2 regions of the Microbacterium sp. CFBP9023 genome follow, and region 2 is predicted to be linked to the other one. Evidence: predicted binding sites of a transcription regulator. Region 2 holds the regulator's gene; the other holds the start of a gene.
What was found. The regulator LexA, encoded in region 2, represses DNA repair genes until DNA is damaged. The targets are predictions, from matches to a motif close to TCGAACANNTGTTCGA.

Region 1 (3,410 bases), 550 kb from region 2:
CGTATCACCCGGTTCGAACGAGGCGCCTTCGGTCACGGTCCGCGGGGAGGCTGTGTTGTGGGGTGCGCCAGCGTTGCTCGGGGTCCCACCAGTTCGGTCCACGGACTTCGGGGAGCCCGTGGTTCATGCGGATCTCCCACTGCGAGCTGCTCAGGGATCGGTGGTGCCACCAGCACAGAGGCACACCGTTGTCGGTGTGGGTCGGCCCACCGCGGGCGTGTTCGGTGACGTGATGGATCTCGCACCAGGATGCGGGCACGTGACACCCGGGGATGAGGCATTCCTTGTCGCGGGCGATGATCGCCCGGCGTTGATGCACGGTGAACACGCGGTCGGTGGTGCTGATCCCGATGATGCGCCCCTCGTCCAGGAGCACCCGCTGGATCGCCCCCGCACATGCGGTCTGCGCCGCGACGGACACAGGCACATGCGCACCGGATCCAGGGATCGTCGCCCACCCGCCGTTGCCCGCACCACCACCCGCGCCGGCGATGTCCGCACCACCACCCGCGCCGGCGATGCCCGCACCGAAAGCAGAACCTTCCGCATGGTGGGCGAGGTCTGTCGCGTCAACGGTGACGACGAGCACCGGGGATGCGCCACCGAGCGTGGGCATGTCCTTGTGACGGGCGGCTATCGCGAGAGCGGCGGCGAGAGCATCGTGGCGTTTCTGCGACGCGGTGCGACCATCGAGCACGCTGCGCTCATCCATATTGAACGGATCAACACCCGGGTCAACACCGGTGTCTGTGTCTGTGTCTGTGTCTGTGTCTGTGTCTGTGTGACCGGTGTCACCGCTGGGGGTGAAGAACACTCCCGGCATGGGCGGGCCGTCACCCTTCGGGTTCAGCATCGCGTCCAGGATCAGCTGCAACTGGGCCGCGGCATCCGGAGTCAGATACCCCCGGATCGCATGCATCCCGTCCGTGAGACGACCGATCGTGATCCCGCGCTTGCGCCGCGCGTCCTCATCCTTCGGCTCCTCCCCGTCCGGGTCGAACATCGAGGCGAGATCCTCCGCAAGAGCTTTCAGGTCCTGCACCGTCGGCGCCGGACCAGAATCCGCGCCCCCGCCGATCCCGTGCCCGCGGGCGCACCCCGCCAACGCCACATCCGCCGCCAACCGCTGATCCACGCTCAACCGGTCCCACACCCGCTCGATCGGGCCCGTCGCCGCCAGAAACCCCGTGACACCCACCACACCATCCAACAAGGCCACGCGCATCTCCGACCACCGCGCCGGCATCCGCTCCCCCGCCAGACTCACCGGCCGGCGCACCAGATCGACGACCCTGTCGACCCGGGACGCACCCCGCACATCCACGCCCACCATCCGCTGCACCAGCTCGTTCACCCCGCGACACCCTGCCGCATGCGGAAACCCCGCAGGATCCCCGGTCGCCACGGTCTCCACGATCACCGCCTCGGCCCGCCGGAACACGGCCCCCGCCGCCTGCAGCACCGCGACACGCTCCGCATCGCTCAACCCCGCCAGCGCGTCATCACACAGCACCGCATCAAGGTCAGCGACGACCCGACCCAGACGCTCCACGATGCTGTTCATACCCTCGAGTCATCACGGAACCACCGACATTCGACCCCCGAAACCAGTCCGATTTAGACCAGATCAGAGCACGTATTCCAATCCCCCGGAATGCCGCACAACGCAGGCACAAGAGGAGCGGAGAGACCAGTCAACGAGGGCAGAAGAGACAAGAGGAACGAGAAACGAGAAACGAGGAACGAGAAACGAGGAACGAGGAAGAGACAAGAGGAACGAGACACGAGGAACGAGGAACAAGGACCCAGACACGAGGAACGAGACCCCAGACCGAGCACCCGTCACGGGGCACCCGATCAGCGCCGGAGCGGCTCGGCCTTCATGAAGACGTCGACCGCGTCTTCGCTCTCGAGCTCGAAGCCGTGCCTCTCGTACAGCCGTCGCGCCGGACTGCCCTGCAGCACATTGAGGCGGAACGGCCGGTCATCGCCCGCATGACGCGTCTCCAAGGCGTCCGCCAGCACCGCGGAGCCGAGGCCGCGGCCCTGCTGAGCGGGATCGAGGTAGAAGTGCTCGATCCACACCGCGTCGCTCTCGGGCCTCACCGCGATGAGGCCAACGTCCTGCCCGGCAACCACGATCACTCGCGTGTTCTGCGGGACGAACCCATCGAGGAACCGCTGCCGCACACGCACCGGGTCGAAGCGTCCGAGACGCTCCAGATCGGCACGCATGACGATCGCTCGCAGCTCCGACATCCAGTGCGCATCCGACGGACTGCTCTCTCGAAGACTCCACCCGGCGCACACAGCATCCATACAATCACGCAGGCCACGCACCCGGAGCGACCACGACCCCGACCACGACCACGACCACGACCACGACCACGACCACGACCACAGAACCACGACCACAGCCCCACCGCTGCAGATCCACCGCTACAGCGCGAGCAGCACGATCCCGCCGGCGACGACCGCGGACGCGGCGAGACGCCATCCGGGCCTGCTCTCCTTCAGGGCGAAGACACCGAACAGGCTGACCAGCACGACGCTGACTTCGCGCAGCGGCGCGACCAGTGCGACCGGAGCGATCTGGATGGCCGTGAGCACCAGGATGTACGAGAGCGGCGACAGGATGCTGAAAGCCACGATGCGCTTCCACTGGGTGCGGCCGAGCGCGCGAACGGCCGCCCATCGGCCTCGGACGCCGAGCGAGTAGAACGGGATCTCGAGCAGCATCGTCCCCACCATGAAGGCGACGGGCGAGAGGTTCCACGTGCGCACGGCGTTGGCGTCCCAGATCGTGTAGACCGCGATCGCGACGCCGGTGAGCAGACCGAACACGAGCCCGGGATCCAGGCGACGCGACCGGTCGGCGCGTCCTCGGTCGACGAGACCGATCGCGACGACTCCGAGGATGATCGCCGCGACACCGGTGAGCGCGAGGGCCGACGGGCGCTCCCCGAGCACCAGCACGGCGACGATCACAGAGAGGAACGGCCCGGTGCCCCGAGCCGTCGCGTAGACGGTCGAGAGGTTGCCTTCGCGATATCCGCGTTGCAGCACCGCCATGTAGGCGACGTGCAGCACACCGGAGACTCCGACGCCGAGCAGGAACGCCAGCACGTCGTCGGTGCCGAGCCCTCCGGTGAACGGCACGACCCCGATCCAGACGGCGGTTCCTCCGACGGCCCCCCACCAGAGGAACGGCGTCCCTGCGCGGCTCACGCCGTGGGCGATGATGTTCCAGGCGGCGTGAGTGACGGCTGCGGCGAGGACGAGAGCGAAGGCGAGAGCGGACATCAGAGACCCTTCCGTTCTTCGCGGGCGCGACGAACAGGGTCCTCCGGGCTTTTGTCCTGTCAGATGACGGCGCTCCTGCGGAGGAGCACCGTGGCGCCGCTCGGACC
Region 2 (3,410 bases):
CTCGTCATCCGCGGCCGGAGCGTGGGCCGAGGGATTCGTCGGCGGGTACGCGAAGGCATGGACAGGCCCGTGCGAGCCGTCGACCAGGACCTCGGATGCGGGCGGCATCCACGCAGGATCGGTCGGCGCAGCTCCCGCGACGGCCTCGACGCGACCCGTGTCGACGTCGACGCACCAGACCCCGGGTTCTGTCGTCGAGCCGTTTCCGGAGAGCAGCACGCGGGAGCCCGCGACATCGTCGACACTCACGTGGCCGTCTGCGGGGAGGGGAATGCGGTGGGCGCTGCCGTCGGGGTCGATGACGATGACCCGGTCGCGACCGTTCGTGCGCACAGCCACGACGCGACCGTCGGCGAGCGGGCGGTACCAGCGATTGCCGAGCACCCAGAGGCCGTATCCCGTGTCGGCGTCGTCGTCGATGATCTGCTCCGCCGTGCCGACCGCCTGGGCTCCGCTGACACGCTGTCGGTGCAGAGCCCAGCGGCCCGAGGGATCGTCGGAGTACACGATCTCGTCGTCAGCCGTCCACTCGGGCTGCAGCGCGGCGCGAGTGGACAGCTCTGTGCGCGCGGTGCCGTCCGAGATCACCAACGACGCTCGCTGCCACGGCATCCGATCGCCGGACCACTCGACCCACGCTGCACGAGAACCGTCGGGAGACAGTGCCGGATGAGCGTAGAACGACTCGCCTTCGACGAGGGTCTTCAACAGCGCAGGCCGGTCGGATGCCGACCCGTCGGTCGGGATCTCGACGATGGCGCGTCGGTGAGGGGAGACGGACAGATCCTCCCGCACGGCGAACAGGCGGCCGCTCTGCAGACGCAGACCGCCGTGCGCCGGGCCCGGGGGTGTCAGAGGAACGGGGACACCGCCGCGGGGCATGCGGTGCACGCGCTGATCCTTGGCATCGACGAAGTACAGCGTGCCGTCGGCATCCGCGGTCCACGCCCCGCCGCCGTACTCGTGGACGCGAGACCGAGCACTCCATGGCGCGGGGAGGATCTCGGCACCCGTCGAACTTCGCACGGTCAAGCGACCGCCCTCGGCAGGGATCGACTCACCCCACCAGATCTCGTCAGCCACGAAGGCGCTGCCATCGATCCGCGGAGACGACGCAGCGATCCGGTCGGGGGTGAACGGAGAGGTCCAGGTACCGAACGGCGACGACATGGTTCGAGCCTATGGTGCGTCGACGCCCGCCGTCACCGGCAGGGTGGGAGGGGAGTCAGACCGCGCGCAGCACGGCGACGATCTTGCCGAGGATGACGGACTCGTCGCCGAGGATCGGCTCGAATGCGGAGTTGCGAGGCAGCAGCCAGGTGTGGCCGTCGCGTCGACGGAGAACCTTCACCGTCGCCTCGCCGTCGAGCATGGCGGCGACGATCTCGCCGTTCTCGGCGCTGCTCTGCGACCGCACCACGACCCAGTCGCCGTCGCAGATCGCCGCATCGATCATCGATTCGCCGGACACCTTGAGCATGAACAGGTCGCCCTTGCCGACGAGCTGCCGGGGGAGCGGGAAGATCTCCTCGACCTGCTGGTCGGCGGTGATCGGGACACCTGCGGCGATGCGGCCGACGAGCGGCACGAGCGCCGCATCGCCCACGGGGGTCGCCACATCGGCGGGATTCTCTCCGCTGGTGCCGGGGAGGTCGATGAGCACTTCCATGGCACGGGTCTTGCCGGGGTCGCGTCGCAGATATCCGCTCAGCTCGAGCTGGCCGAGCTGGTGGGTCACGCTGGACAGCGACTTGAGGCCCACGGCGTCGCCGATCTCTCTCATGCTCGGCGGGTACCCGTGACGGCTGATCGACGTCTGGATGACCTCGAGGATCGCCATCTGCTTGGGACTCAGGCTCTTGCGGCGACGGGTGCGCGGGACGTCGGCGTCGGGGGCGGAGATGTCGCTCATGGTGCTCCTCAGGTGTGCGATTCCGGCGTCTCAGTTCGAATGTCGGAGGCCCGTGGTGGGGTGTTGACATCGAAACCGTATCCGAGAATCGCGCCGAAGTGGAAGATCTGTTCGAGCGTGTCGGCCGATTCCCGGACTTCTGTTTCGAAGAACGCTTGACAGATGTTCGAATTCGAAGATAACTTCGGAACGTAGCTTCGCATTCACGGCTCCCGGCCGAGGCGCGAATGCGAACGCTACGCCAACTTCACCGCCCACGCGGTAGATGCAGAGGAGCACGACATGAGCACCATCACCTTCAGCAGTGCAGCAGTCCTTCCGGCTCGTCCGGCGACGCGGCTCAAGCTGACGGCGCGCGGTCGACGTGTCGTTCTCGCTGTCGCGGCCGTGCCGCTCGCAGCCGGGATCGCATTCGCCGCACTCAGCGGCGGCAGTGCGATGGCCTCAGGCGAACAGACCGCCACGGCATCGTTCGCGACGGTGACGGTGATGCCCGGCGACACGCTGTGGTCGATCGCCGAGAGCGTGGCCCCCGGCGCGGATCCTCGCGACGTGATCGGCGACATCACGCGTCTGAACCTGCTGCGCGGCGGCGAGCTGCAGATCGGCCAGGAGCTGGCGATTCCGGCGCAGTATTCGGAATGAACCCGTGAGGGCCGTTCGATCGAGCGGTGCGGCGCGGAAGCGCGTTCACACTCCGTCACCACGAGCGTCTGTGTAGCGAAGGCGGCCTACCATGGGAAGGGTGACTGCATCACTCGCCGACCTCCCTCTTCGCGACGACCTCCGAGGGCTTACGCCCTATGGAGCGCCGCAAGCGCCTCTTCCGATCGCACTCAACGTCAACGAGAACACGCATCCGGTTCCCGACGCGGTCGCCAGTGACATCCTGGACGACATCGCGGTCGCGCTCCGCGATGTCAACCGCTACCCGGATCGCGAGTTCACCACGCTCCGCGAAGGGTTCGCGGAGTACCTCGGTCATGGTCTCGAACCGGCTCAGATCTGGGCGGGCAACGGGTCGAACGAGGTCCTTCAGCACATTCTGCAGGCGTTCGGCGGGCCGGGCCGCACGGCGTTCAGCTTCGCCCCGACCTACTCGATGTATCCGCTGATCTCGAAGGGCACCGGAGCGCGCTGGGTCGCCGGCACCAGGCAGCCCGACTACACGATCACCCCCGAAGAGGCGGCATCGCAGGTGCGAGATGTCGATCCTGACGTCATCCTGCTGTGCTCTCCGAACAATCCGACAGGCACGCCGCTGGGCCTCGACGTCGTCGAGGCCGTGTACGAGGCGTCGAACGGAATCGTCGTCGTCGACGAGGCGTACCAGGAGTTCGCGCCGCACGACGCGGCATCGGCTCTGACCCTTCTCGAGGGACGACCGCGGCTCGCCGTCTCCCGCACGATGAGCAAGGCCTTCGCGTTCGCGGGTGCCCGCGTGGGGTACCTCGCCGCGGATCCTGCCTTCATCGACGCTCTGCGGCTCGTGCGCCTG

Region 1: a site for LexA is predicted at 1,629-1,644, ahead of SOM10_RS13370 (HNH endonuclease signature motif containing protein). Genes of this name have one in related genera too.

Annotation. Positions count from the first base shown of each region.
Region 1 covers NZ_JAXCWI010000002.1:585,865-589,274, forward strand. The annotation lists gene SOM10_RS13370 (HNH endonuclease signature motif containing protein) at 5-1,564, opposite strand; gene SOM10_RS13375 (GNAT family N-acetyltransferase) at 1,858-2,259, opposite strand; gene SOM10_RS13380 (EamA family transporter) at 2,440-3,303, opposite strand.
Region 2 covers NZ_JAXCWI010000002.1:36,347-39,756, reverse strand. The annotation lists gene SOM10_RS10450 (prolyl oligopeptidase family serine peptidase) at 1-1,170, opposite strand, end outside; gene lexA (transcriptional repressor LexA) at 1,226-1,912, opposite strand; gene SOM10_RS10440 (LysM peptidoglycan-binding domain-containing protein) at 2,195-2,557, shown strand; gene SOM10_RS10435 (histidinol-phosphate transaminase) at 2,649-3,410, shown strand, end outside.